Regions from separate parts of the Streptomyces sp. NPDC049541 genome, predicted to be linked through region 3. Evidence: riboswitches for the same ligand, from Rfam matches in the RefSeq annotation. Region 3 holds a riboswitch; each other region holds the start of a gene.
The links. Region 3 has a riboswitch for thiamine pyrophosphate ahead of thiO (glycine oxidase ThiO). Riboswitches for the same ligand answer to the same signal wherever they lie in the genome.
Positions count from the first base shown of each region.

Region 1 (7,110 bases), on a different contig from region 3:
CCCGGACGGCATCGGCGTCATCGACCTCGTGATGCGGCTGTCCGCGGAGGCGGCCGCGGCCGGTGGCTACTGCAAGGCCCTCATGGGCAACCACGAACTGCTGCTGCTGGGCGCCAAGCGGTTCGGCGACACCCCCGTCAACTCCGGTGCGGGCACCGCCACCTTCCAGGCGGCCTGGCTGCTCAACGGCGGCCAGAAGACCGACATGGACCGTCTCCAGGACCATCACCTGCAGTGGATGGCCCGCCTGGACGCCGTCGAGGAGGTCGACGGCTATCTGCTCGTCCACTCGGACACCACCGCCTACCTGGATTACGGCGATTCGATCGAGGCGGTCAACGACACCGTCCGCGAAACGCTCACGCGCAACGACGCCGACGAATGCTGGGATCTGTTCCGCAAGTTCACCAAGCGGTTCTCCTTCCGCGACGAGGGCGGTGCAGACGCCGTACGCTCCCTGCTGGATACGTACGGCGGCACGCGGATTGTTCACGGTCACAGCCCCATTCCGTATCTGCTGGGCGAGGTCGGCTCCGAGGAGGGCGAGGACAGCGCAGGGCCTGTGGTCGAAGGACCGCACGTCTACGCCGAGGGACTCGCCATCGCGATGGACGGCGGAGTGACCATGGCCGGAAAGCTGCTGGTCCAGCAACTGCCGCTGGATATCTGACCCTTCACAGGGCAGGTGTCCCCCCAGGGCGGAACCGCGACAAACGGCGCAGGCCAGGGCCCAATTTCTTCAAACCCCCTGTCACCGTGTGCCGTCACCGCTCTACCATCGGCTTATCCGTAGCAGGCTCCCCTCCGTTTCTGCCCGACGGCTCGTTGGCATGCGAGCCCCAAGCCCTACGGAGCATCGGGGGATGCACATGAACAGCGTTCCGCAGCACCTGCTGAGCGAGGACCGCCAGGAGTACGAGCGGGTCCTCGATGAGGCGCTGCGCTCCGCCCCAAACCGCCCGGAACTGGCCGCTGTCGGCAAGCGGCTCAACCCCGAACAGCTGCGCACGATGGCGCTCAACGCCACCGCACTCATCACGGTGGCCGCTGCGGCCGAGTACCAGCACTACGTGAAGGTCCGCGAGGAACTGCGCCAGCCGGCGTCGTCCACCCCGCCGTCCACCCGTGAATCCGGCTCTGCGGAGCCGGGCGCGGCGGCAGCGGGGCTCGCCACCACCCTCGGCGAGGCCGCCGAGCCGGCCGGCGCGGGCGCCGTCGCCGTCGCCGCCGTCCTCACCCCCGTCCTCGCCGGAACAGCTGCGGTGATCTTCCTGCTCGTCGGGTACATCATCAAGTCACTGGAACCCAAACAGGTGTTTGGCAAAACCATGATCACCGCCGGTTGGGTGTTCGGTGCCATGACCGCGGCCGCGATCCTCGTCGCCGCTGTCGGGCTGCTGCTCACCGCCCTGCGCAACCAGCCCTCGCTCGAGTCCGGACCGTACGGCGAGCTGAGCGGGGAAGTGGCCGCGGCCAAAGAAGCCTGGCGCGAAGCGCTCCTGGAGCGCGGCATCATGCCGTTCCTCAGGGAGGCACTCGCCGACCCCGGCACCGCCGCGGCGCTGCACACCGCGACTCCGCCGACGTCGACCAGCCGCATGCCTCACCTCGGCTACGACCGGCCGGGCTTCAGCAGCCCGGACGACGGCTCGACCCCCAGCCCGCGCCCGAGCTTCACCAGCCCGGACTACACCAGCCCGGACTTCGGAGGCCCGGAACACCAGCCGGAGTAACCGTCGGCTTGCGCCCCCCGCATCAGAAGGCCCGTCAGGGCCCGCAGGGGGAGCGCAAGCCGAACACCGACAGCGCCGACGGCTCCGCCGCACGGCACCTCACACCGAGGAGCGGGACCGTCTTCCACGTCAGGGAAGCGACTCACCCCGGCATACGTCAGTCCGCGATCGGCAGGTACACCCTGTTGCCCGCGGCCGCGAACTCCTTCGACTTCTCGGCCATGCCCTGCTCGATCTCGGCACGGCTTCCGCCGTGTTCGCGGCGGATGTCCTGGGAAATCTTCATCGAGCAGAACTTCGGCCCGCACATCGAGCAGAAGTGGGCGGTCTTGGCCGGCTCCGCCGGGAGGGTCTCGTCATGGAACTCCCGTGCCGTCTCGGGGTCCAGGGCGAGGTTGAACTGATCCTCCCACCGGAACTCGAAGCGGGCGTCGGACAGCGCGTCGTCCCATTCCTGCGCCCCGGGGTGCCCCTTGGCGAGGTCGGCTGCATGGGCGGCGATCTTGTAGGTGATGACACCGGTCTTGACGTCGTCACGGTTGGGCAGGCCCAGGTGCTCCTTGGGCGTGACGTAGCAGAGCATGGCCGTGCCCCACCAGGCGATCATCGCGGCACCTATGCCGGAGGTGATGTGGTCGTACGCCGGTGCGACGTCCGTGGTCAGCGGGCCGAGCGTATAGAACGGAGCTTCATCGCAGATCTCCTGCTGAAGGTCGATGTTCTCCTTGATCTTGTGCATCGGGACGTGTCCCGGGCCCTCGATCATGGTCTGTACGTTGAAACGCTTGGCGATCCGGTTGAGTTCCCCGAGCGTGCGCAACTCCGCGAACTGCGCCTCGTCATTGGCGTCCGCGATCGACCCCGGCCTGAGGCCGTCGCCCAGCGAGTACGTTACGTCGTAGGCGGCCAGGATCTCGCAGAGTTCCTCGAAGTTCTCGTACAGGAACGACTCCTTGTGGTGCGCGAGGCACCACGCGGCCATGATGGAACCGCCACGCGAGACGATGCCGGTCTTGCGGTTCGCCGTGAGCGGGACGTACGGCAGACGGACGCCCGCGTGGACCGTCATGTAGTCCACGCCCTGCTCGGCCTGCTCGATGACGGTGTCCTTGTAGATCTCCCAGGTGAGCTCCTCGGCGCGGCCGTCCACCTTCTCCAGGGCCTGATAGAGCGGCACCGTGCCGATGGGGACGGGGGAGTTGCGCAGCACCCATTCACGCGTGGTGTGGATGTTGCGGCCCGTGGAAAGGTCCATGACCGTGTCGGCGCCCCAGCGGGTCGCCCAGGTCATCTTCTCGACCTCCTCCTCAATGGAGGACGTCACCGCGGAGTTGCCGATGTTGGCGTTGACCTTCACCAGGAACCGCTTGCCGATGATCATCGGCTCGATCTCCGGGTGATTGACGTTGGCCGGCAGTACCGCGCGGCCCGCCTCGATCTCCTCGCGGACCACCTCGGGCGAGACGTTCTCCCGGATAGCCACGTACTCCATCTCCGGCGTGATCTCTCCGCGGCGGGCGTACGCGAGCTGCGTGACCGCCTGGCCGTCGCGACTGCGGCGCGGCTGGCGCGGCCGACCCGGGAAGACCGCATCGAGGTTGCGCAGACCGCCTCGTGGAGAGGTGTGCTTGATCCCGTCGTCCTCGGGACGGGCGGGACGGCCCGCGTACTCCTCGGTGTCACCGCGCGCGATGATCCAGTTCTCGCGCAGCGGAGCGAGTCCCCTGCGCACATCGGTGTCGACGAGCGGATCGGTGTACGGGCCCGAGGTGTCGTACAGCGTGACCGACTGCCCGTTGGTGAGATGCACCTGACGGACCGGCACCCGCAGATCAGGGCGTGAGCCCTCGACATACGCCTTGTGCCAGCCGATGGACTTCCCGGCCTCCTGGGACGATTCGCCCTGAAGGGGCTGTTCGTCCTGGTTGGAGGCAGGCGTGCGTGCGTCCTTGTTGGTCATGAGACCTACTCCCTACGCCGGCATTACCCGGTAACAGGTTCGGCGGTCGACGCAGCGGCTTCCGTCTGTCGACGTTTCGTGGGGAACATCACTCGACTTCGGTGATGTTCCACGTGAAACATCGCTGGGACGGAGGTCAGCGCCCTCTCAGCCCGGTGCTCCGAGCTCCCGCGTGTGCAAAGGTGCCTCCACGCTAGCGTCAATTCGGGCGCGCTGAACAGAGGGCCCCTGTCGTTCTTGCGATGATCTGGCGGTGACCACGACACATCAGCCCTCCTACCCTCCTCCGGAGCCGCCCCGCGGACACCGCTCCGGAGACGGCGGGGGCCATGGTTCCGGTGGGGGGCACGGGCACGGCCATGGTTCCGGTGGCGGGCACGGTCACTCGCACAGCCACGGTCCTGCGGCCCCCGTCTCCAAGCACCTGCGCAAGGTCATCGCCGCCATCCTCATCCCGTTTGCCGCGGCCGTGGCGGTCGGGCTCGTGGTCCTGTGGCCCGGCGGCGCCCCGCCGCACCAGCGCACCGGTGTGGGTTTCGACCGGCAGACCCAGCAGGCGACGGTCGTCGAGGTCGTGAGCGTGAGCTGCAAGTCGGTGAACGCCTCGGGCGAGACTCCGACAGGGGACACCTCCACTGCCGAGGGCTCCTCCGCCCAACAGCAGGCGAAGGGCACCTGCAAGAAGGCGACGATCCGCGTCGACACAGGCAAGGACAAGGGCCGTACGTTCACCGAGATCGTGCAGCCGGACCAGTCTCGGCAACTGCACGAGGGTGAGAAGGTCGTCGCCGCCTACGAGCCCTCCGCGCCGAAGGACCTGCAGTACTCGGTCGCGGATGTGAACCGCCGCTTTCCCATGGCGCTGCTGGCCGGCATCTTCGCGCTCGCCGTCGTGGTGGTGGGCCGGATGCGCGGAGTGATGGCCCTGATCGCGCTGGCCGTCAGCTTCATGGTGCTGACCTTCTTCATCCTGCCCGCGATCCTGCAGGGCTCGGATCCGCTGCTCGTGGCCGTGATCGGATCGAGCGCCATCATGCTGATCGCGCTCTACATGTGTCACGGTCTGTCGGCCCGCACCTCCGTGGCGGTGCTGGGCACGCTGCTCTCGCTCGTCCTGATCGGCCTGCTCGGCTCCGAGTTCATCGGCTGGGCCGCCCTGACCGGCAACACGGACGACAACACCGGTCTGATCCACGGCCTGTACCCGTCGATCGACATGAGCGGCCTGCTGCTGGCCGGTGTCATCATCGGTTCGCTCGGTGTCCTCGACGACGTGACGGTCACTCAGACGTCGGCGGTCTGGGAGCTGCACGAGGCGAATCCGTCGATGGGCTGGCGGGGGCTGTACCGGGCGGGCATCCGCATCGGCCGCGACCACATCGCATCCGTCGTCAACACCCTCGTCCTCGCCTACGCGGGCGCCGCGCTGCCCCTGCTGCTGCTCTTCTCCATCGCACAGAGCGGCGTGGGGACGGTCGCCAACAGCGAACTGGTGGCAGAGGAGATCGTACGCACGCTGGTGGGCTCGATCGGCCTGGTCGCCTCCGTGCCGGTCACGACCCTCCTCGCGGCACTGGTGGTCGCGGCCGACCGTCCCGGACCGGAGCAGGTCGCGGGCACCGCGGGCGCAGCACCTGCCGCGGCGCGCGCCGGACGGGGCCGACGGCGCAAGCGGTGAGGCGAGGGCCACTCGGGCACGCATGAACAGACGGTCGGGGCGGGACGGACTCCAGCTGCCGTGCACATGGAGACACGGAGAAGCGTTACTGCGTCCTCCGCGTCCCACGCAGAAGCGTTCCGGCCGGCCCCCGCCGTCCCGTCTCAGCCCGCGCTCTGCTCCTCCGCCAGGATGCGGTCCAGGGCCTCGTCGAGGTGGGCGTCGAAGTCGGCGAGGGAGCCCTCCTGACCGAGGGGCACCAGCTTGTCGGTGCGGTCGAGGAACGCGATGAGCGACGCCGTGGACGCACGGAACAGCGCCTGGTCGCGGCCGACCTGAAGCCGGATCAGGACCTCTGCCAGGGAGTCGGGTTCGGCCGGTGAGACGCGCACATCCCCTTCCCCACACGGCCGGCACACCCCGTCGATGAGGAGCTCACGACCGAACGCCCAGGTCACCGGCGCATCTCCGGGCAGGTGGAAGGTAAGCCTCACGGCATAGGGATCACAGCTCTCGTAGCTCAGCTCCACCGGGATGCGGAAGGAGAGCTCCTCGGACACGAGAAAGCTCATCATGACCTCTGCCTGTACGGACTCGCGCATCGCCTACCCCGTCATGTGAAGCCGACCGGCTGGGAGTGATCCCCTGACACTGGTGGAATCTTGCTGAACGTACACGACAGATCACAAGGAGTGAGTTTTCAGATACTGATAGAGAGCGCGAGTGACCCCATCAGCTTTCCGATTTCGCTCTGCAGTTGCCGGGCCGCGGACATCAGCCGGTCGGCCTGATTCGAGGGCAGAGAAATGGCCATCGTCGCGGCCGTCGCGCCCACCGTGATCGGGATCGCGGCGCAGACCGTCCCCAGCGCGTACTCCTGCCGCTCCGTCACCGGCTCCATCCGCTGCGTCCGCTCGAGCCGCCGCAGCAGGGTGTGGCTGTCACGGACGGTGTACGGGGTGATGGACTGCACGGGGTAGCGGTCGAGGTGGTCGCGGCGGGCCGCGTCGTCCAGCTGGGACAGCAGGCACTGGCCGATCGCATGCGCGTGTGCGGTCTCGCGGAAGTCGGCCCACTCCTCGACGGCCGGGTTGCCCGGGGTGTCCGAGACGCACATGACCTCGACCTCGCCGTCCCTGTAGACGGCGTAGTACACGGGCACACCGATCGCGTCCCGCCAGCCGGCGAGCGCGTCGACGATCGTGCTGCGACGTTTCTGCTGGGCTCCGCTGCTGCTCAGTCGCACCGCCGCGTCACCGAGGAAGAACAGGCCTTTGTCCCGGCGCAGATAGCCCTCGTGGACGAGGGTCCGCAACAGGTGGTACGCCGTCGGGAGCGCCAGACCGGTCTCGCGGGCGAGCTGTTTGGCGGGGGCTCCGTGCTCGTGCCCGGCGACGCATTCCAGCAGGCGCATCGCGCGCTGGACGGATCCGATGAGGGTTGCGGACTGCGGCTGCGCCGGAGCGGTTTCCGGGGACGGCTGCACCGGTGGTGCGGTCAGGCGCGAGGATGCGCGGGGTGCCGGCACGCGCTCCTGCGTGGCGGGGCCCGGCTGTTCGGGGGGCCTGATGCGATGTCCGGGTGCTGGGGTGGGGGGTACGTGGGGATCCGTGGGTGCGGTGTCTACCGTGGCCAAGGGTCACTCCCGAAGCGCGAGGGGGCTGCCCGTGCCGTGGGGAACACGGGAGGGGTGTACGCCGCTCGCGGGGTCGCCCCCGCGTCGAATTCCGGACTCTAATGGCCAGGTCGCGCCTTGATGC
Region 1 is NZ_JBITLY010000003.1:196,919-204,028, forward strand. It holds gene ACIBW9_RS13180 (metallophosphoesterase) at 1-670, shown strand, start outside; gene ACIBW9_RS13185 (hypothetical protein) at 864-1,733, shown strand; gene thiC (phosphomethylpyrimidine synthase ThiC) at 1,891-3,693, opposite strand; TPP riboswitch at 3,686-3,875, opposite strand; gene ACIBW9_RS13195 (YibE/F family protein) at 3,947-5,371, shown strand; gene ACIBW9_RS13200 (SsgA family sporulation/cell division regulator) at 5,515-5,952, opposite strand; gene ACIBW9_RS13205 (IclR family transcriptional regulator) at 6,051-6,878, opposite strand.
Region 1: linked by a shared signal. The riboswitch ahead of thiC (phosphomethylpyrimidine synthase ThiC) and the one ahead of thiO (glycine oxidase ThiO) in region 3 are both predicted to bind thiamine pyrophosphate.

Region 2 (7,110 bases), on a different contig from region 3:
GCGAGCGCGAAGGCCTCGCCCTGGTCGTGCGTCACGGCGAGCACCGTGGTCCCCAACTGCCCGAAGAGTTCCCGGAGTTCGACGACGAGGCGCTCCCGCAGCGAGCGGTCGAGCTGACCGAGCGGCTCGTCCAGCATCAGCAGCCGCGGGCTGGGCGCGAGCGCACGGGCGAGTGCGACGCGCTGCTGCTCACCTCCGGAGAGCGAGGCGACGGCGCGGCGTGCGGCGCCCGGCAGCCCGACGAGTTCGAGCAACTTCCGTACTCGCTCGTCCTGTTGAGGGCGCGTGGCGCCGTGCATCCGCAGCCCGAAGGCGACGTTGCCGCCCACGTCCCGCTGCGGGAACAGCTGATGGTCCTGGAACATCAGGCCCACCTCCCGCTTGTGCGCGGGCACCCCCGTCTGGTCGCGTCCGTCGAGCAGCACCCGCCCGGAGGACAGGGGCTGGAGCCCGGCAACCGCCCTCAGGAGCGTCGACTTGCCGCTGCCGCTGGGCCCGAGCACGCACACGATCTCGTGTTCGGCGACATCGAGGCCGACGGCGTCGAGCACGGCCCGCCCGCCGAACCGCACGGTCGCGTCCTCAAGACTCAGCAGCATCTAGAACTCCCCGCTCCGGTCGGTGCGCAGCCGCTCGAGGACCAGCAGCGCCACCGCGCACACCACCATCAGAATCGTCGAAAGGGCCATCGCCTGGCCGTAGTTGAGATCACCCGGTCGGCCGAGCAGCCGCGCCACCGCGACCGGCAGCGTCGGATTGTCCGGCCGCGCGATGAACACGGTCGCCCCGAACTCCCCCAGGGACACCGCGAACGCGAACCCGGCCGCGACCAGCAGCGCCCGCCGCACCATCGGCAGATCGACCTCCCGCCACACCCGCCACGGCGACGCCCCGAGCACGGCCGCCGCCTCCCTGAGCCGCGCGTCCACGGCACGCAGCACGGGCAGCATGGTCCGTACGACGAAGGGGGCGCCCACCAGCGCCTGCGCGAGCGGCACCAGAATCCACGAACTGCGCAGATCGAGCGGGGGCTTGTCCAGCGCGATCAGGAACCCGAAGCCGACCGTCACGGCGGAGACCCCCAGCGGCAGCATCAGCAACGCGTCGAAGCCACGGACCAGCCGTCCCGCGTCCCGCCGCGCGAGCGCCGCGGCGGCCAGACCGCCGATCGCCACGGCGATGGCGGTCGCGGCGAGGGCGTACTGGAGCGAGTTGCCGACGGCCTGGATCGGCGGCACGAGGAAGGTCCCGCCGTCGTCATGGGTCAGGGCCCGGTAGTAGCCGAAGCCGGAGGCACCGAGGGACCGCTGCACCAGCACGGCCAGCGGCAGGACGAGCAGCACGGCGACGGTGCCGAGGACCCCGGCCAGCAGCGCCCACTGCCCGGCCCCGCGCGGCCGTCGCGCCGTGATGTTCGCGTCCACGAGCCGCAGGGCGCTCTCCCGCCGCCGTACGGTCCAGGCGTGCACGACGAGGATCGCGCCGACGGCGACGAACTGGACGATCGTGAGCACGGCGGCGGTGGACAGGTCGAAGATCTCCGAGGTCTGCCGGTAGATCTCCACCTCGAGGGTGGAGAAGGTCGGGCCGCCGAGGATCTGCACCACGCCGAAGGAGGTGAAGGTGAACAGGAAGACCATCAGCGCGGCGGCGGCGACGGCGGGCCCGAGCGCCGGCAGTGTCACCTTCCGCCAGGCCCTGAACGGCGAGGCGCCCAGCATCCGCGCCGCCTCCTCCTGCCGTGGGTCGAGCTGCCCCCACAGGCCGCCGACGGTCCGTACGACCACGGCGTAGTTGAAGAAGACATGCGCCAGCAGGATGGCCCACACGGTGGTGTCCAGCCGTACGCCCCACAGCTCGTCGAGCAGTCCCCCGCGCCCGACCAGCGCCAGGAACGCCGTACCGACGACGACCGTCGGCAGCACGAAGGGGACGGTGACGACGGCCCGCAGCACCTGCTTGCCGGGGAAGTCGAGGCGCGCGAAGACATACGCGCCGGGGAGCGCGACCAGGAGCGTGAGCGCGGTGGAGGCGAGCGCCTGCCAGGTGGTGAACCACAGGACGTGCCGGATGTCGGACTGCGTGACGACGTCCACGATCCGCCCGAACTGCCACACCCCGTCCACCTTGAGCCCGCGCGCCACGATCGCGGCGACGGGCCAGGCGAAGAAGACGGCGAAGAACGCGACCGGCACGGCCATCAGACCGAGCCGCACCGCGCTCCCCGTCCGCCTTGCGCGGACGGCTACTTCAGTACGAGTGACGTCCACGACTTGACCCACTGGTCACGGCTGGCGGCGATCTTGTTCGGGGCCATGGTCTCGGGGTCCTTGGCCGGCTGCCCGAACTTCACGAACTCCGGCGGCACCTGGGCGCCCTCGATCACCGGGTAGACGAACATGTTGAGCGGCATGTCCTCCTGGAACTCCTTGCCGACCAGGAAGTCGATGAACGCCTTCCCGCCCTTGGTGTTCCGGGCGTTGCTGAGCAGCCCGGCGTACTCGATCTGCCGGAAGCAGGTGCCGTACGAGGTTCCGATCGGCGCGGTCTTCGGCTTCGGGTTGCCGTAGATGACCTCGGCGGGCGGCGAGGAGGCGTAGGAGACGACGAGCGGCCGGTCCGCCTTGGCCTTCTTGCCGCCCGCGGACCCCGAGAACTCCTCGTTGTAGGCCTGCTCCCAGCCGTCGACGACCTTCACGCCGTTCGCCTTGAGCTTCTTCCAGTAGCCCTGCCAGCCGGTGTCGCCGTACTTGGCGGCGGTGCCGAGCATGAAGCCGAGGCCTGGCGAGGAGGTGGAGGCGTTCTCGGTGACGAGGAGGTTCTTGTACGCGGGCTTGACGAGATCGTCGAACGACTGGGGCGGTGCCAGCTTGTGCTTGCTGAAGTACGCCTTGTCGTAGTTGACGCAGATGTCACCGGAGTCGATCGGGGTGACCCGGTGCTCGGCCTGGTCGACCCGGTACTGCGCCTGGATCCGGTCTGCGCCCTTCGCCTCGTACGACTGGAACAGCCCGTTGTCGAGGGCCCGCGAGAGCAGGGTGTTGTCGACGCCGAAGAAGACGTCGCCCTGCGGGTTGTCCTTGGTGAGGATGGCCTTGTTGACGGCCTGACCGGCGTCGCCGCTCTTGAGGACCCTGACCTTGTATCCGGACTGCTTCTCGAAGTCCGCGAGGACGTTCTTCGAGACGGCCCACGAGTCGTGGCTGACGAGGGTGACGGTCTTGGAGCCGCCGGAGTCCTCGCTGCCGGACGACGACGAACCGCACGCGGCCAACGTGACGAGACCGAGGCCGACCGCGGCGGCCACGAACGTCTTGGTGTGCACTGAATTCCTCCTGGCTGACCAGGAAGAGACGCGGCCCTGCCCGGGAGTGCCGGAGCATTCCAGCGGCTCCCGGGCAGGGCGCAACAGCTCGAGTGAAGACCGAACTTCCTACCCAGAATGACCTGGGCAAGGTTCAGAGGGTCTGCGGCCCGGTTGCCGCACTCTCAGCGCTGTGGCGCTCCCCTGTCGGAATATGAAGATGTACGTACGGGCTCAGGTTACCGCTCGGTGGCCGCGAGCTGGCCGCAGGCCCCGTCGATCTCCTGCCCCCGGGTGTCCCGGATCGTCACCGGCACACCGTGCGCGGCGATGGCTTCGACGAAGGCCTTCTCGTCCTCGGGCCGGGAGGCGGTCCACTTCGAGCCGGGCGTCGGGTTCAGCGGGATGAGGTTGACGTGGACGGGCTTGCCGCGGAGCAGCCGCCCGAGCCGGTCACCGCGCCAGGCCTGGTCGTTGATGTCGCGAATGAGCGCGTACTCGATGCTGAGCCGCCGCCCGCTCTTCTCGACGTACTCGAACCCGGCGTCGAGGACCTCGCGCACCTTCCACCGCGTGTTGACGGGGACGAGGGTGTCGCGCAGCTCGTCGTCCGGCGCGTGCAGCGAGATGGCGAGCCGGCATTTGAAGCCCTCGTCGGCGAACCGGTGGATCGCGGGCACCAGACCGACGGTCGACACGGTGATGCCGCGCTGCGACAGCCCGAGCCCGTCGGGGGCGGGATCGGTGAGCGCCCGGACGGCCCCGACCACACGCTTGTAGTTGGCGAGCGGCTCACCCATCCCCATGAAGACGATGTTGGAGAGCCGGGCCGGGCCGCCGGGCACCTCTCCGTCCCTGAGCGCCCGCATCCCGTCGACGATCTGGTGCACGATCTCGGCGGTGGACAGGTTCCGGTCGAGCCCGGCCTGCCCGGTCGCACAGAACGGGCAGTTCATCCCGCACCCGGCCTGCGAGCTGATGCACATGGTCACCCGGTCCGGGTAGCGCATCAGCACCGACTCGACGAGCGTCCCGTCGAACAGCCGCCACAAGGTCTTGCGCGTCGTCCCCTGGTCGGTCGACAGATGCCGTACGACCGTCATCAGCTCGGGAAGCAGCGCCTCCTGCAGCTTGCCGCGCGCACCGGCCGGGATGTCGGTCCACTCCGCCGGGTCGTGCGCATACCGCGCGAAGTAGTGCTGCGACAGCTGCTTGGCACGAAACGGCTTCTCGCCGATCTCGGCCACCGCTTCCCTGCGCTCGGCGGGCGTGAGATCGGCAAGATGCCGCGGCGGCTTCTTGGCTCCGCGGGGGGCGACGAAAGTGAGTTCTCCGGGCTTAGGCATGGCTGTACCAGTGTCGCAGATCAACTCATGTGACCTGCGACTGTGAGCGAGGACACCTGCCGTTGGTGGTCGTCATGCGTCACCGCTGAGCGGCCTCGGACGGCCCAGAGACGGCCCGAAACTCTCGGATCATCCATGGTCTGACCAGCTAGCATCGCTGCCATTCCAGGGGACGGGGGCGTCATGGCAATCGGCCGCAAGGGCTCGCGACGCATCGTCGTCGACGGCACGACTTACCACTGGCGCCTGCGCCGCCGGCCCACGTACGACCAGGCTCTCTGTGATCGACCGTGCACGTACGCGGTGCAGCACGCGGACACCCCTGGCACGACCCTGGTCGTCACCACGAATCAGCCTCATGCCAGCAACTGGTTCGGTGCGCCAAGTGTCCCGGTTCTGCCCAGCGACGTCGCCGCCGCTATCGCGTCGGCTCTCCGTCAGGGCTGGTCCCCTACGCAGCAGGGCTCACCTTTCCACCTGGACCAGTCCGAAGGCTTCGCCGTCGGCCCCGGCGCTGCACACAGCTGAGCCACTCTTGGCCGACGGGAAGCCAAGCGCTTGGAAGGCGCTTGGAAGGCGCTTGAACTGACCACCGGATGAGTGGGCCGGACCTGGCAGGTTCCGGATGCTGAGCGCGGAGGTCCGGCGACTTCGACACGCATTCGACGTGACCCGGCGTGGGTCTACGGCCGCCGGTAGGCCGAAGGGGCGACACCCGCTTCCGGCTTCCTGCTGAAGGACACGTAGGCGGGGTGCTCTGGATCGCCGATCTGCATGAGGGCGAAGAGATCAAGGTCATGGTTCGCGAACCTGTGGAGGTACTGGAGGAACAGCTCCAACTCCTCGTCCGACAGCCGCTCATCGTGCCGCTCGTTGCGCATGACGTCACGATACGAGCCGAGGGCCTACGGCATGAGGCGGCTCTGTCCCGTCAGCGGTTGATCGGGATCTCGTAGACGATCTCGCAGTGAGCGGCGGGCACGACGATGTCCGCTGTCTCGACGGGCCGTCCCCGCCTGCCGTCCGCCAGGAACTCGTACGTCGTAGGGACGCACAGCTCGCCTTCGGTGATGCCCAGTCGCGCCGCGATCTCCGCCGGGGCCAGCACCTTGGCGTCCCAGTCCCCTTGCCTGCCGGGCAGACTGGTCCCCTGGCCCCGCCGAATTCCCCCGGGCGGGGCCCCAACCATGTCCGGCGTGGCACCATGCCCCCTCCGGCACACCGCTTCATGGGGGACACATGCGTACCCGCGCCACCATCACACTCACCATCTCCCTGCTCGCCATCCTCACCGCCTGTTCATCGTCCAGCGATGACAAAGCCGACACCCCGAACAGCAGCCCCACCACGGCCGCCGAGACGCCGACCACCACCCCGACGCCGCCCGGCACCGTCGAACTGGAGCGCGTCGCGGACACGTACGTGAACCTCTACTTCGGAGGGGCTGGGGAGGGGGCGTACGCCTTCCTGTCGAAGCGCTGTCGCGCCAAGGCAGACCCGGCCACGTACGCGGCTACCGTGGATCAGGCCGCGAAGGATTACGGGCCCGACCACCCGGCGACGGACGTGCACGCGACGGTCTCAGGGGGCATGGGCCGCGTCTCGTACAAGGTGAAGGGCCTGCCGAAGTTCGACCAGCTGGGGCAGCCGTGGACGGTTGAGGGCGGCGCCTGGAAGTACGACGCCTGCTGACCCTGCGCGCCATCCGGGCCCCGTCGACCAGCGTCGGCTGGGCCCCTGTCGTGCCCGGCGGAGTGCAGCCCTCAAGATCCTGCCGCGCCCGGTGATGACGAGGCATCCGTGATAGCTCTGGCCGCCCTCCGCAGCGGCGCCCCCCACTCGGTGGAGGAGCGGGTACAAGCCACTGGCGCGCATGCCGGAGTCCTCAGTCGCCGACTTCAGCGCATGCGGATGCGCGGATTCGAACACCTTGGCCTGGAGCGAGCAAGCGAGGGGGCGATCACGAGCCTGACCTGCGGATTCCCCACGTTGGACACTGTCCGGTGGAACTCGCCCCTGCGAACCTTGGTCCCCGTGAGTTCCCGTCAGTTCTGACACGGGAGTGGCACGGCCCGCGGGCAGCACCGGTCCCCTCTAGGCGAACCACTCCATGGTCGCCGCTCAACTCATTTGACCGGAGGAGCCTCAGTTGCTCTACTGCGATGCCGGACCGGGGAGGACATGTGGCAGAAGGGCCGGATGTAGATCGCGACATTCTGGAGGGGCGCACAATCCTCGCGGTGAAGGCGATTCGTGAGGCACAAGGATGCCCGCTCCAAGAAGCGGTTGATCTTTACCATCAGCGCTACGGCGAGCTTCATCCTGAGCCGGACTCAGCCCAGAAATCCTCCCGGCCCCGCGTGCTGCGGTTCGAGCGGGATGGCTCTTTGGTTGTGTTTGAGGGACTGCAAGACGGTCAGTAGCCCGTCTACTGATCACCGGTCTCGCTGACCAGCGAGA
Region 2 is NZ_JBITLY010000009.1:142,787-149,896, forward strand. It holds gene ACIBW9_RS30595 (ABC transporter ATP-binding protein) at 1-599, opposite strand, end outside; gene ACIBW9_RS30600 (ABC transporter permease) at 600-2,201, opposite strand; gene ACIBW9_RS30605 (thiamine ABC transporter substrate binding subunit) at 2,246-3,325, opposite strand; TPP riboswitch at 3,413-3,520, opposite strand; gene rlmN (23S rRNA (adenine(2503)-C(2))-methyltransferase RlmN) at 3,544-4,650, opposite strand; gene ACIBW9_RS30615 (hypothetical protein) at 4,834-5,178, shown strand; gene ACIBW9_RS30620 (hypothetical protein) at 5,334-5,531, opposite strand; partial or broken gene ACIBW9_RS30625 (hypothetical protein) at 5,582-5,785, opposite strand; gene ACIBW9_RS30630 (hypothetical protein) at 5,890-6,342, shown strand; gene ACIBW9_RS30635 (hypothetical protein) at 6,834-7,073, shown strand.
Region 2: linked by a shared signal. The riboswitch ahead of ACIBW9_RS30605 (thiamine ABC transporter substrate binding subunit) and the one ahead of thiO (glycine oxidase ThiO) in region 3 are both predicted to bind thiamine pyrophosphate.

Region 3 (7,110 bases):
GCACAGGGCGCCCTGCACCCGTCCAACAGCACGGCGACAGCGGGCCTGTTCACCGCCGGAGGCTGGTCGCACCCCGGCGGGGGGCTGCCGCACGCCGGCATGTCGGGGGCGCTGGTGGCGGGTCTGATCGTGGAGGGGCCGGAGTTCCGGGGCTCTCAGTGAGCGCCCCGGCCTGAAGGGTCCTCAGAGGCGGTACCGGGCCACCAGAAACGGTACTGCGCGTTCAGAAGCGGTACTGCTCGTCGTACCCGTTCCCCTGGGCATGGCCCTGTCCCTGGCCCTGGCCGTTGTCCTGGTAGGGGTAGGCCTGCTCCTGCGGGAACTCGCCGCCGTAGGCCTCGTCGGTGCGCTGCTGCGGGACCCACACCCCGCCGGACGGCGTCTGGCCGTCATAGCTGCCGGTGGCGTACTGGTCCTGGCCGTAGCCCTGCTGGCCGTACTGACCGTAGGCGTCGTAGCCGCCGCCGTAGGTCTGGGTGCCGATGTAGGGGTCGGAGTAGGCGGCGTACTGCTGCTGGCCGGTGGTGTCGTAGCCGTACTGCTGCTGGTTGTAGCCCGAGTAGTCGTACCCGTAGGACTGGTCGGCGCCCTGGGCGGCCGTCGCGTACTGGTCCTGGGACTGCCCCGCGTTCGCGTAGGACGCGTCGGCGGCGGCGTACGCGGAGTCGCTGTATATGCCGTAGGAGCCGGTGTCCTCGGGCAGGGGCTGCGGCTCGTAGACCGCGGTGGTCTCGGCGGATGCGGGCTGGGAGGAGCGGACGGGCGTGAAGACGTCGTCGCGGTCGTAGTCGTCCTCGTTGCCGTAGGACACGCTGTCGCGCTGGTAGACGTCCTGTTCGTCGTGGCCGTCGTCGCCCGGCTCGAGGTCGGAGACCTCCAGAGAAGGGTCCTGGTGGTCGGGTTCGCCGCGGTCGCGCTTGCCGACGCCCGGGATGCCGGTCCGGCTGACCGCCCAGCCCGATGCGAAGCCGCGGCGGAACGACAGCGTGACGTAGGTCTGACCGACCGCGAACGCGGCAGCGCCGAGACCGATGACGATCACCGAGGGGATCAGCACCCCGAGCACGACGCCGAGGAACCCGGCGAAGGCGAGCAGCCGCCAGCGCAGCCGCGCCTTGTACTGCAGCAGCACCTCGCCCAGCAGCCACAGCGCGACGATGCCGAACGCGATGTAGAGGACCGTCCAGCCCATGTACGCCCCTCTCCGAGTCGCCGCTACGCAGTGTGTCGTATACCCGTGCGGCCGGTCTAGGCCTGCGGGGGGTGGTGCAGGCCCAGGTTTTCGTAGATTTCCAGCGTCGCCGTGGAGTTGTTGAGCGTGATGAAGTGCAGTCCGGGCACTCCCTCGGCCAGCAGCCGCGCGCAGAACTCCGTGGCGAATTCGATGCCAATGGAGCGTACAGCGGTCGGATCGTCTTTTGCTGTGAGGATCCGCTCTTTCAGGGCGGCGGGGATGTGCGCGTTGCTGAGTTGCGGCAGCCGCTCCAGCATCTTCACGCTGGTCACCGGCATGACCTCGGGGATGACGGGGGTGTCGCAGCCGACCGCAGCTACCCGGTCGCGCAGCCGCAGATAGGACTCCGGTCGGAAGAACATCTGTGTGATGGCGTAGTCGGCGCCGGCCCGGCACTTGTCGACGAAGTGGGCGACGTCCGTGTCCCAGTCCTCGGAGCGCGGGTGCATCTCCGGGAAGGCCGCGACGCCGACACAGAAGTCGCCCGACTCCTTGATGAGCTCGACGAGCTCGGCGGCATAGGTCAGCCCCGTCGGGTGCGGCACCCATTCGCCCATGGGGTCGCCGGGCGGGTCGCCGCGCACGGCGAGCATGTTGCGGATCCCGGCGTCGGCGTACTGGCCGATGATGTTGCGCAGCTCGGCGATGGAGTGGTTGACCGCCGTGAGGTGGGCGACCGGGGTGAGCGTGGTGTCGGCGGCGATCTGCTCGGTCGCCTTCACCGTGCCCGCACGGGTGGAGCCGCCCGCCCCGTACGTCACGGAGACGAAGCTGGGGGCCACGGCCTCGACCCTGCGGAGCGCGTTCCAGAGGTTGCGTTCGCCCTTCTCCGTCTTCGGAGCCCAGAACTCGAACGAGAACGTCGTCTTGCCGGTCGCGAGCATGTCACGCACCGTGCGCGCGTGGTCAGTCCTGGTTGATGCGGTTCCGAGGGCCATACCCGCAGGTTAGTCAGGGGGCGGCGACTCCCCCAACCGGATGCAGGATATTTGCCGGATTTGTCTATTTGTTGTCCACCTATCGGACAACCCGGCGGACATTCTTCGGACAAGCCGTCAGGCATTCCGTCCGACAAGCTGCCGCACATTCCGTAGGACAACCTGCCGGATTTCCATCGGACAATCCTTCTGGCGCCCATCGGACAATCTGCTGGACGCCGGACTCCGGCGAGGCCTGCGCTACGCGCTCCGCAGCCGCTTCGCGAACTCCTGGGCCGCCGCGCCCGGATCGTCGGCCTCCGTGATCGCACGGACGACCACCACGCGGCGGGCGCCGGCCTCGAGCACCTGGTCGAGGTTGCCGAGGTCGATGCCGCCGATGGCGAACCAGGGGCGCTCGGCGCCCAGGGAGGCGGTGTACCGGACCAGGTCGAGGCCGGGGGCGTGGCGGCCGGGCTTGGTGGGGGTCGGCCAGCAGGGGCCGGTGCAGAAGTAGTCCACGCCCTCCTGGACGGCGGCAGCGGCGGCCTCCGACTCGGCATGGGTGGAGCGGCCGATGAGGACGTCCGCGCCGAGGATCGCGCGGGCCGCGGGGACCGGGAGGTCGCCCTGGCCGAGGTGGAGCACGTCGGCGCCGGCGGCGTGCGCGACGTCCGCGCGGTCGTTGACGGCGAGCAGCTTGCCGTGGCGGGCGCAGGCGTCGGCGAAGACCTTCAGGTGCTCCAGCTCCTCGGCGGCCTCCATGCCCTTGTCGCGCAACTGCACGATGTCGACGCCGCCGGCCAGGACGGCGTCCAGGAACTCCGGCAGGTCGCCCTGGCGCCTGCGGGCGTCCGTGCAGAGGTAGACGCGGGCGTCGGCGAGCTCGGCGCGTGCGGCGGTGTCGGGCATACGAGGGTCCCCCGTGGGTGTCGTTCCTGGTCGGCGGCGTACGGGCCGCAGTGAACCGCGGCCGCGGCCCTGTGGGCGGACCCCGGCCCGTACGCCGGACGTTGTTCGGTTCAGCCTGTTCGGATCAGACGGCGAGCGCCTGGGCCCGGCGCTTCACCTCCGTACCGCGATTCTCGCTCAGCGCCTGCGCGGGGGTGCCGGGCAGGCTGTCGTCGGGGGTGAAGAGCCACTCGATCATCTCTTCGTCGGTGAAGCCGTCGTCCCTCAGGAGCGTCAGGGTGCCGGTCAGGCCCTTGACGACCTTCTGCTCGGCCGCGTCGATGAATGCGGCGGGCACATGCAGCGCGCGGTTCTCACCTCGGCGTACGGCGATGAGCTGGCCCTCCTTGACCAACTGCCGCACACGCGTCACCTCGACGTCGAGCATCTCTGCGATGTCGGGGAGGGTGAGCCAGGCGGGGACGAGAGCATCGATCTTTGCGTCAATCTCGGTCACGGAGTCAAGCCTGCCATCCCGCACCGACAGTCGGAAGCCAGAAGCGTCCGACCTGGGGTTTCACCCCCCGTCGTGGCCGCCGTTCCGCGTACTACGCCGTGGCCGTCTTCAAGGGCCGTGCCGGGTCCGCCAGCAGCTCGGGGTCCATCGGGGTGCCCGCCTCGATCAGCCGTCTGCCCTGCGCGAGATCCCTCGGCCTGCCGACCGCCAGCAGGGCGACCAGGCGGCTCTCGCGCAGCCAGCAGACGGACCAGGCGGGCCCCGACGGGTCTCCGCGCCACAGGGTCGTGTCTGCGGCGGTGTGATGACCGGCGTACTGGACGAAGCGGCCGAACTGCTCGGACCAGAAGTACGGGACCGGGTCGTAGACCGCGGGGGGCGCGCCGGTGGCCTCGCCGACGATGTTCGCGGCCACCGTGCGCGGGCCCTGGAGGGCGTTGTCCCAATGGTGGACCAGCAGGCGCTCGCCATACCGTCCCGAGGGGAAGGAGGCGCAGTCGCCGACGGCGTAGACGTCCGGTGCCGAGGTGCGCAGGTGGGCGTCGGCCACGACCTCGCGGTGCGCGCCGAGCTCGATGCCGGAGCCGGGCAGCCAGGCCGTGGCGGGGCGGGCGCCGATGCCGACCACGACGGCGCCCGCGGACAGCCGGGAGCCGCCGTCGAGGACGACCGCGCCGGGCTCGATGTGCGCCACGCGCGCGTGCGTACGCAGTTCGGCGCCCGCGTCGGCGTACCAGGCGGCCATCGGTGCGGCCACCTCCGCGGGCAGCGCGCCGGCGAGCGGCCGGTCGGCGGCCTCGACGACGGTCACCGCGCAGCCCGCCTCGCGCGCGGCGGTGGCGAACTCCGCGCCGATCCAGCCCGCGCCGACGACCACGATGTCGTGCTGCCTGGCCAGCACGGGCCGCAGCCGCTCGGCGTCGTCAAGGGTGCGCAGCAGATGCACCCCGGGCACGCCCTCCGTGCCCGGCAACGTGATCGGTTCGGCGCCGGTCGCAAGAACCAGGACGTCGTAGGGCACGGGCCCGGTCTCGGTGTCCAGCTCGTGCTCGCCGGGGCGCACGCCGAGCACCTCGCACCCCAGCCGCAGTTCGATGCCGAGCGCCTCGAAGTCGACGTCGAAGGCGGAGCCCTCGGCCTTGCCGAGCAGGACGGCCTTGGACAGCGGCGGCCGGTCGTAGGGCTGATGGGGCTCGGCGCCGATCACCGTCACGGTGCCGGTGAAGCCCTGTTCGCGCAGGGCGACGGCCGTCTGGACACCGGCCATGCCCGCGCCGACGACGACCACGCGCCGCGCCGGTGACGTGCTCACTTCCCGCGTCTGCTCACTCACCTGATCACCATAGACAACTGACTATTCGTCAGTCAGGAGTCGTGCTCAGTGACCTGCTCCACAACACTGGTCCCGCTGCCCGACTGCGACTCCCACTCCCAGGTCTCCTCCAACCGCACCCGCCCGTCCGGCAGCTCCACGACGGCCGAGACGCAGTGCCCCGAGGAGGTCGTCCCGTCGTTCTTCAGCTGGACGTACCGGAAGTCCAGCCGGTCACCTGACCGCGTACCCACCAGATGCCCGCGCACGACGTCGCCGCCCGCGTACTCGGCCCAGACCTCGCCGCCCTGCTCGTGGTAGGTGAACCGGGTCCGGGTGCCCACCTGACCTGGGGCCTGGTCGGCGACGGGGGCGAGGACGAGGCCGTCCAGCGAGCGGGGCATGACGGAAGGCTCCCTTACAGAGGCGCGGCGGGTCGGGCTAGGGTGGCCAACGTACAAGCACTCGCGGGAGCCCGGACGCACCGGGCTGAGAGGGAGGCTGGCGGCCTCCGACCGTACGAACCTGATCCGGGTCATGCCGGCGAAGGGAGGGGCTGGACGCCCATGTCGTCACGTACGTCAGACGTCCTCGTCATCGGGGGCGGAATCATCGGCCTGGTCACGGCCTGGCGGGCCGCGCAGCGCGGCTTCGGCACGGCCGTCGTGGACCCCGAACCGGGCGGTGGGGCCGCCCAGGTGGCCGCCGGGATGCTGGCCGCGGTCACGGAGCTGCACTACGGCGAGCAGACCCTGCTCGGCCTCAATCTGGAGTCGGCCCGCCGCTACCCGGACTTCGCGGCCGAGCTGAGCGAGCTCACCGGTCAGGACCTCGGCTATCGCCAATGCGGCACGCTCGCCGTCGCCCTGGACGCCGACGACCGCGCCCATCTGCGCGAACTGCACGCCCTGCAGCGGGAGTCGGGCCTGGATTCGGAGTGGCTGACGGGGCGCGAGTGCCGGCGCCTGGAGCCGATGCTCGCACCGGGCGTGCGCGGCGGCCTGCGGGTGGACGGAGACCACCAGATCGACCCGCGGCGACTGGCACGCGCGCTGGTGGCCGCGTGCGAGCACGCGGGTGTGGTCTTCCACCGCACCTGGGCCGAGCGTTTCCATGTCGTACGGGACCGGGCCACCGGCGTCACCACGACCGACGGCGCCGAGCTGGGCGCGGGCCAGGTGGTCCTGGCGGCCGGCAGCCTCAGCGGACGGCTGCCGGGCGTCCCGGACGAGGTGCTGCCACCCGTGCGCCCCGTGAAGGGGCAGGTGCTGCGGCTGACCGTGCCGAAGCGGTACGCGCCGTTCCTGAGCCGCACGGTGCGCGCCGTCGTCCGCGGCAGCCATGTCTACCTGGTGCCGCGCGAGAGCGGTGAGCTGGTGATCGGTGCGACCAGCGAGGAGCTGGGCTGGGACACGACGGTCACCGCGGGCGGGGTGTACGAGCTGCTGCGTGACGCACACGAGCTGGTCCCCGGGATCACCGAGCTGCCGCTGACGGAGACGCGGGCCGGTCTGCGCCCCGGTTCTCCGGACAACGCGCCCCTGCTCGGCCCGACCGCACTGCCCGGTCTGCTGCTGGCCACCGGTCACTACCGCAACGGCGTGCTGCTCACCCCGGTCACCGGCGACGCCATGGCGCACGCCCTGGCCACCGGTGAACTCCCGGACGAGGCACGCCCGTTCACCCCCAAGCGTTTCGCGCTTCTGGAGCAGCCCGCATGAACATCTCCGTCAACGGAGAGCCCAGGGAGTTCGCTCCCGGCACGGCTCTCGACACCGTCGTACGCGCGCTGACCCCGGCACCCTCCGGAGTGGCCGCCGCCCTGAACGAGACCGTCGTCCCGCGCGCGCAGTGGCCGTCGACGTCCCTGCGTGAGGGGGACCGCGTCGAGGTCCTCACCGCCGTCCAAGGAGGCTGACCCATGGCCGACGACCCCTTTGTCATCGGCGGTACGTCCTTCACGTCCCGTCTGATCATGGGCACCGGCGGTGCCCCCAGCCTCGACGTCCTGGAGCGGGCGCTGGTGGCGTCCGGCACGGAGCTGACGACGGTCGCGATGCGGCGCGTGGACCCCTCGGTGCACGGCTCGGTGCTGTCCGTCCTGGAGAAGCTCGGCATCCGGGTACTGCCGAACACGGCGGGCTGCTTCACCGCCGGGGAGGCCGTGCTGACCGCCCGCCTCGCGCGCGAGGCGCTCGGCACCGAACTGATCAAACTCGAAGTGATCGCCGACGAGCGC
Region 3 is NZ_JBITLY010000001.1:1,135,234-1,142,343, reverse strand. It holds gene ACIBW9_RS05220 (phytoene desaturase family protein) at 1-162, shown strand, start outside; gene ACIBW9_RS05215 (hypothetical protein) at 224-1,192, opposite strand; gene metF (methylenetetrahydrofolate reductase [NAD(P)H]) at 1,249-2,172, opposite strand; gene thiE (thiamine phosphate synthase) at 2,413-3,063, opposite strand; gene ACIBW9_RS05200 (Rv2175c family DNA-binding protein) at 3,188-3,559, opposite strand; gene ACIBW9_RS05195 (NAD(P)/FAD-dependent oxidoreductase) at 3,651-4,892, opposite strand; gene ACIBW9_RS05190 (hypothetical protein) at 4,925-5,275, opposite strand; TPP riboswitch at 5,329-5,440, shown strand; gene thiO (glycine oxidase ThiO) at 5,438-6,592, shown strand; gene thiS (sulfur carrier protein ThiS) at 6,589-6,789, shown strand; gene ACIBW9_RS05175 (thiazole synthase) at 6,793-7,110, shown strand, end outside.

Region 4 (7,110 bases), 270 kb from region 3:
CCTCGACGAGTGTGTCCCAGGAGGCGGGGGCGTCCCAGCCGGTGTCGACCAGTACGGGGCCGCGGTCGGTGTCGACGACGTAGACCAGCGTGTGGCCGAGCGGATTGTCCGGAATGGGGACCTTGATCGACCGGACGCCTCCGCCGTGGTCGTACACCTGCGTCATGGGCTCCCCAATCACCGCGAACCGGCCACGCTCGGCCCACTGCTGCGCCATTCCGGGGGACAACCCCCCGGACCCCCAGCAGAAAAGCAGGTCAGCCACGGCGGCCGACGCGGACATCGCGAGGCAGGCACGAGTATAACTAGAACGCGTTTCGATAGGAGCCCAAGTCACCTGTCCACGCGGTCAACTCGTGTGCGGTCCGTGGACTCCTCCGAGGGGAACTGGTATCAGTGCCGTATCTGATGAACCGTCAGAGACAGGCGCTTCGGGGAGGCAGTCGGCCATGACCGAGCTCGTGGAACACGGACAGCTGTTCATCGGCGGGGAGTTGACCGACCCCCTCGGCAAGGACGTCATCGAGGTGGTCTCGCCGCACACCGAGGAGGTCATCGGGCGGGTGCCGCACGCCTCTCGGGAGGATGTCGACCGGGCCGTCGCCGTCGCCCGCCGTGCCTTCGACGAGGGGCCCTGGCCGCGGATGACGCTCGACGAGCGGATCGAGGTCGTCACCCGGATCAAGGACGCGATCGCCGTACGGCACGAGGAGATCGCCCGAGTGATCTCCTCCGAGAACGGGTCCCCGTACTCGTGGAGCGTGCTCGCGCAGGCGCTCGGCGCGATGATGGTGTGGGACGCGGCGATCACCGTCGCCCGGAACTTCACGTACGAGGAGCGGCGCGACGGTGTGCTCGGGAAGATCCTGGTGCGGCGTGAGCCGGTCGGGGTCGTGGCGGCCGTGGTCCCCTGGAACGTCCCGCAGTTCGTGGCCGCCGCCAAGCTCGCGCCCGCGCTGCTCACCGGCTGCACGGTGGTGCTCAAGCCGTCGCCCGAGTCTCCGCTGGACGCCTACATCCTGGCCGACATCACCCGCGAGGCCGGTCTGCCGGAGGGTGTGCTGTCGATCCTGCCCGCGGACCGCGAGGTCAGCGAGTACCTGGTCGGACACCCAGGGATCGACAAGGTCGCCTTCACCGGTTCGGTGGCCGCGGGCAAGCGTGTGATGGAGGTGGCGTCCCGCAACCTCACCCGCGTGACACTGGAGCTGGGCGGCAAGTCGGCGGCGGTCGTCCTGCCGGACGCGGACGTGGCCACCACCGTCGCGGGCGTCGTCCCGGCGGCCTGGATGAACAACGGCCAGGCGTGCGTGGCCCAGACCCGCATCCTGCTGCCGCGCTCGCGCTACGACGAGTTCGCCGAGGCCTTCGCGGCCGCGGCGAGCGCCCTGGTCGTCGGTGACCCGCTGGATGCGGCGACCCAGGTCGGCCCCCTCGTCGCCAGGCGCCAGCAGCAGCGCAACCTCGACTACATCCGCATCGGCCAGGAGGAGGGCGCCAAGATCCTCACCGGCGGCGGCCGCCCGCCGGGCCTGGACCGCGGCTGGTACGTCGAGCCGACCCTCTTCGGCGACGTCGACAACTCGATGCGCATCGCGCGGGAGGAGATCTTCGGCCCGGTGATCTGTCTGCTCCCGTACGGCGACGAGTCCGAGGCCCTGAAGATCGCGAACGACTCCGACTACGGGCTCAGCGGGAGTGTCTGGACCGCGGACGTGGCTCACGGCATCGAAGTCGCACGCCAGGTCCGCACCGGAACGTACTCCGTGAACACCTTCAGCCTCGACATGCTCGGTCCGTTCGGCGGCTACAAGAACTCCGGCCTGGGGCGGGAGTTCGGACCCGAGGGCTATGGCGAGTACCTCGAACACAAGATGATCCATCTCCCGGCCGGCTGGGAGGGCTGAGCGACCATGGGCGACCGCTGGCACGTCGAGGTCGACCGCTCCCTCTGCATCGGCTCGGCCCAGTGCGTCCACCGCGCTACCGGGGCCTTCCGCCTCGACTCCGCCATGCAGTCGCACCCCGTCGAGCCGGAGCCCGACGCCAACGAGCGCATCCTGGAGGCGGCGGAGAACTGCCCGGTGGAGGCGATCGTGATCACGCTGTTGGGGAGCGGGGAACCCGTGTTCCCGCCGGAGGAGTAGAGCCCCGAGCAGGACCCGAAAAGAGTCCGAAAAAATCTACTTTCAGGGGTTTCATTCCCGGTCGGGCGTTCTATTCTGGGAATTGGCCTACGGGACGAGTGAGGGAGTCCGAACCGGAGTAGCCGATTCTGGCGTGAAGCAGTCAGTCCGCTGGGACCGACGTCGACGGTCCGGGCTGAGAGGCCGGAAGGCCGTGGATCGCGAGGTCCGCGACTGGAAGGCGACCTCCACTACCTGACCCGGGTAACGCCGGCGAAGGGAACCCGTCTCGTAGGTCCTTTGCGTGCCCGATACGCTCCTGCGGTTGCCGTAGGAGCGATCAGGGGCGGGGAAGCGTGCGCAAGGCCGAGGCCGGACAGCTGATCAAGCAGGCTCGTGAGGCATGGAAGGCCGAGGAGTGGTTGCGCGCCGCCGGCCTCTACGAGCAGGTGCTCGCCCGTTTCCCGGACGAGAAACCGAGCGCCGACTGGTGGTACGACGCGGCGCTCGCCCACAAGTTCCTGCGGAACTGGGCGAAGGCGTACGAGCTCGGACGCGAGGCCGCGGCCCGGGCGCCGCGCGGCGAGGGCGACCCCGCGTACTGGAACCTGGGCATCGCCGCGACCATCCAGCGCGACTGGGCGACGGCCCGCGACGCCTGGGCCGGCTTCGGCATCGACCTCCCCGACGGCGAGGGCGAGATCGTCGGCGGCTTCGGCAACGCCTGCGTGCGGCTCGACACCGGCGGCGAGCGCGAGGTCGTGTGGATCGAGCGGCTGTGCCCGACACGCGGGCGGGTGGTGAACGTGCCGGTGACCGGCGGCCGTCGGTACGGCGAGATCGTCGTCCACGACGGCGAGCCCAAGGGGGAGCGGATCCTCGACGGCGTGACCTTCCCCGTCTTCGACGAACTGCTCCTCTTCGAGGCCTCCGAGTTGCCCACCCTGGAGGTGACCGTGGCGGCCGGCGAGACGGACGACCTGCGGGCCCTGCTCGACCTGTTCGGCGAGCACGGCTACGGCGCCGAACCGGCCAGCAGCGTTCGCGTGCTCTGCGCCTGCTGCAGCGAGGGCACCCATCAACAGGAACGGAGCCTGCCGTCAGGTGCCCAGACGGTGTCCCTCGCGGCCCCCGAGGAGGACGCCCGACGGCTGCTCGCGCAGTGGGCGGACGGCGCGGCGATCGGGCGCAGCTGGAGCGGGCTGGCGACGGTCGGCTGAGACGCCGCCGTTTCGGGTGCGGCTAGGACGGTTTTTCGGACGCCGTCGGATCCGTCAGGTCGATCAGCCGGCACACCGTCTCGATGTCGATCTTGACCTGGGCGATGGAGGCACGGCCCGAGAGCCAGGTGATCAGGGCCGAGTGCCAGGTGTGCTCGATGACCCGGACCGCGGAGAGCTGCTCGGCGGTCGGGTTCTCCAGGCCCATCGCGTCCAGGATGATCACGGTGGTCTGGCGGGAGACCTGGTCCACCTCGGGCGACACGCTCCGGTCGGCGAAGGTCAGCGCACGCACCATCGCGTCGGCCAGATGCGGCTCGCGCTGGAGCGCACGGAAGGCCCGCATCAGCGTCTCGGCGACCCGCTCGGCCGCCGTCTCGCCCTGCGGCGGCTTCTTCCGCAGCGTGCCGTGCATGTGCTCCAACTGGTCCTGCATGGTGGCGACCAGCAGATGGATCTTGGACGGGAAGTAGCGGTACAGGGTGCCCAGCGCCACCTGCGAGGACTCGGCCACCTCACGCATCTGCACCGCGTCGAAACCACCCCGGCTGGCCAACTGCGCGCTCGCGTGCAGGATGCGCCGACGACGCGCCTCCTGCCGCTCCGTGAGGGGCGGGGAGGCCGGCTGCGAGGTACGTGCTTCCACCTTGGCCACCTTCGCTTGCGCAGGCATGGATCCCGTTCCGTGACAGTCGGTGAGGGCTGGTGATCGCACCGAGTTTGGCAGGGCCCCGGCCGTGGCGCGAATCACCTGATCCACTGCTCACCGCGCCCCTACCTGCCGGTAGATTCAGAGCCTCCTGGACGATCAAGTCTGAAACTTGTTCTAGATTAGCGTCCCGGCGTAATCTCGCGGGACAGTGCAGGCAGAAGGGGGCCCAGAGTGACCGCTGAGGCCAGTCAGGCGGGTCCCCAGGAGGACCTCGCCGCCGACGGCGAGCGACCGCTCCACATCGCGCTCCTCACCTATAAAGGGAACCCGTTCTGCGGCGGACAGGGCGTCTACGTCCGCCATCTCTCCCGCGAGCTGGCCCGCCTCGGCCACCGCGTCGAGGTCATCGGCTCCCAGCCCTACCCCGTGCTCGACGAGGGCGAGGACTACGCCGGCCGGCTGAGCCTGACCGAGCTGCCGAGCCTCGACCTCTACCGTTCCCCGGACCCCTTCCGCACCCCGGGGCGCGACGAGTACCGCGACTGGATCGACGCGCTGGAGGTCGCGACCATGTGGACCGGCGGCTTCCCGGAGCCGCTGACCTTCTCCCTGCGCGCCCGCCGCCACCTCCGCGCCCGCCGCGGCGAGTTCGACGTCGTGCACGACAACCAGACCCTCGGATACGGCCTGTTGGGCGATGTGGGCGCCCCCCTGGTGACCACCATCCACCACCCCATCACCGTCGACCGGCAGCTGGAGCTGGACGCCGCCGAGAACTGGCAGCAGCGCTGGGGCAAACGGCGCTGGTACGCCTTCACCCGCATGCAGAAGCGCGTCGCCCGCCGCCTGCCCTCGGTCCTCACCGTCTCCGGCACCTCGCGCGCCGAGATCATCGACCACCTCGGCGTACGGGACGACCGTATCCACGTCGTGCACATCGGCGCCGACACCGACCTCTTCTCGCCCGACCCGTCCGTCCCCGTGGTGCCGGGCCGGATCGTGACGACGTCCAGCGCGGACGTCCCGCTCAAGGGCCTGGTCTTCCTCGTCGAGGCGCTCGCCAAGGTCCGCACCGAGCACCCGGACGCCCACCTCGTCGTCGTCGGCAAGCGCCCCACCGAGGGGCCCGTCGCCCAGGCCATGGAACGCTACGGCCTCGAAGGCGCCGTCGAGTTCGTCAAGGGCATCTCGGACGCCGAACTCGTCGACCTCGTCCGCTCGGCGGAGGTCGCCTGCGTACCGTCCCTGTACGAGGGCTTCTCCCTGCCGGCAGCCGAGGCGATGGCCACGGGCACGCCGCTGGTCGCGACGACCGGCGGCGCGATTCCGGAGGTCGCCGGGAGGGACGGGGAGACGTGCCTGGCGGTGCCGCCGGGTGATCCGGGGGCGTTGGCGGCAGGGCTGAACCGTCTCCTGTCCGACCCGGAACTGAGGGCGCGGCTCGGTCGCGCCGGGCGTGAGCGGGTGCTGCGGCACTTCACCTGGGCGCGCGCCGCCGAGGGCACGGTGGCCCGGTACCGAGAGGCGATCGGCGGCTCCGCCGCCAGGAATCCCGGCCGCTTCGCGGCCTCAGAGGCTGTCTACTCCGAAAGCAGGGCCACGTGCTGACCGTCGACTTCTCCCGGTTCCCGCTCGCCCCGGGCGACCGCGTCCTGGACCTCGGCTGCGGCGCCGGCCGGCACGCGTTCGAGTGCTACCGGCGCGGCGCCCAGGTCGTGGCGCTCGACCAGAACGGCGAGGAGATCCGCGAGGTCGCGAAGTGGTTCGCCGCGATGAAGGAGGCGGGCGAGGCCCCCGCGGGCGCCACCGCCACGGCGATGGAGGGCGACGCCCTGGCGCTGCCCTTCCCCGACGAGTCCTTCGACGTCGTCATCATCTCCGAGGTCATGGAGCACATCCCGGACGACAAGGGCGTACTCGCCGAGATGGTCCGGGTGCTCAGGCCCGGCGGCCGCATCGCCATCACCGTCCCGCGCTACGGCCCCGAGAAGGTCTGCTGGGCGCTGTCCGACGCCTACCACGAGGTCGAGGGCGGCCACATCCGCATCTACAAGGCGGACGAACTGCTGGCCAAGATCCGCGAGGCGGGCCTCGAGCCCTACGGCACCCACCACGCGCACGCGCTCCACTCCCCCTACTGGTGGCTGAAGTGCGCGTTCGGCGTCGACAACGACAAGGCGCTGCCGGTGAAGGCGTACCACAAGCTCCTGGTCTGGGACATCATGAAGAAGCCGCTGGCCACCAGGGTCGCCGAACAGGCCCTCAACCCCCTGATCGGCAAGAGCTTCGTGGCCTACGCGACCAAGCCCCACCTGCCCTCGGTGGATGCCCGGTGACCACTCCCCGGACAGAACACCTCGTCCTGCCCGGGGTCCTCACCGCCGAGCAGGCCGCCGCGACCGTCCGCGGGATCCTCGCCGTACAGCGGGAGGACGGCGCGATCCCGTGGTTCCGGGGACACCACCTGGACCCCTGGGACCACACCGAGGCCGCGATGGCCCTGGACGCGGCGGGCGAGCACGAGGCCGCCGAGCGGGCGTACGAGTGGCTGGCACGGCACCAGAACGCTGACGGCTCCTGGTACGCGGCCTACGCCGACGGCGACTTCGCGGACGTCACCGACCACGCCCGCGAGACGAACTTCGTGGCGTACATCGCGGTGGGCGTCTGGCACCACTACCTCTCCACGGGGGACGACACCTTCCTGGACCGCATGTGGCCGGCCGTCTACGCGGCCGTCGAGTACGTCCTGCGGCTCCAGCAGCCCGGCGGCCAGATCGGCTGGAAGGGCGAGGAGGACGGCAGCTTCACCACCGACGCCCTGCTGACCGGCTCCTCCTCCATCCACCACGCCCTGCGCTGCGCGCTCGCCATCGCCGAACAGCGCGAAGAACCGCAGCCCGACTGGGAGTTGGCGGTCGGAGCGCTCCGCCATGCGATCCGTCGCCACCCGGAGCGGTTCCTCGACAAGGACCGCTACTCGATGGACTGGTACTACCCGGTGCTGGGCGGTGCGCTGACGGGCACGGAGGCCAAGGCCCGCATGGAGGAGGGCTGGGACCGCTTCGTCGTCCCCGGCCTCGGGGTGCGCTGCGTCGTCCCCAACCCATGG
Region 4 is NZ_JBITLY010000001.1:868,431-875,540, forward strand. It holds gene ACIBW9_RS03965 (MBL fold metallo-hydrolase) at 1-166, opposite strand, end outside; gene ACIBW9_RS03970 (aldehyde dehydrogenase) at 450-1,907, shown strand; gene ACIBW9_RS03975 (ferredoxin) at 1,914-2,147, shown strand; TPP riboswitch at 2,238-2,425, shown strand; gene ACIBW9_RS03980 (tetratricopeptide repeat protein) at 2,483-3,346, shown strand; gene ACIBW9_RS03985 (TetR family transcriptional regulator) at 3,369-4,019, opposite strand; gene ACIBW9_RS03990 (glycosyltransferase family 4 protein) at 4,230-5,606, shown strand; gene ACIBW9_RS03995 (class I SAM-dependent methyltransferase) at 5,600-6,334, shown strand; gene ACIBW9_RS04000 (prenyltransferase/squalene oxidase repeat-containing protein) at 6,331-7,110, shown strand, end outside.
Region 4: linked by a shared signal. The riboswitch ahead of ACIBW9_RS03980 (tetratricopeptide repeat protein) and the one ahead of thiO (glycine oxidase ThiO) in region 3 are both predicted to bind thiamine pyrophosphate.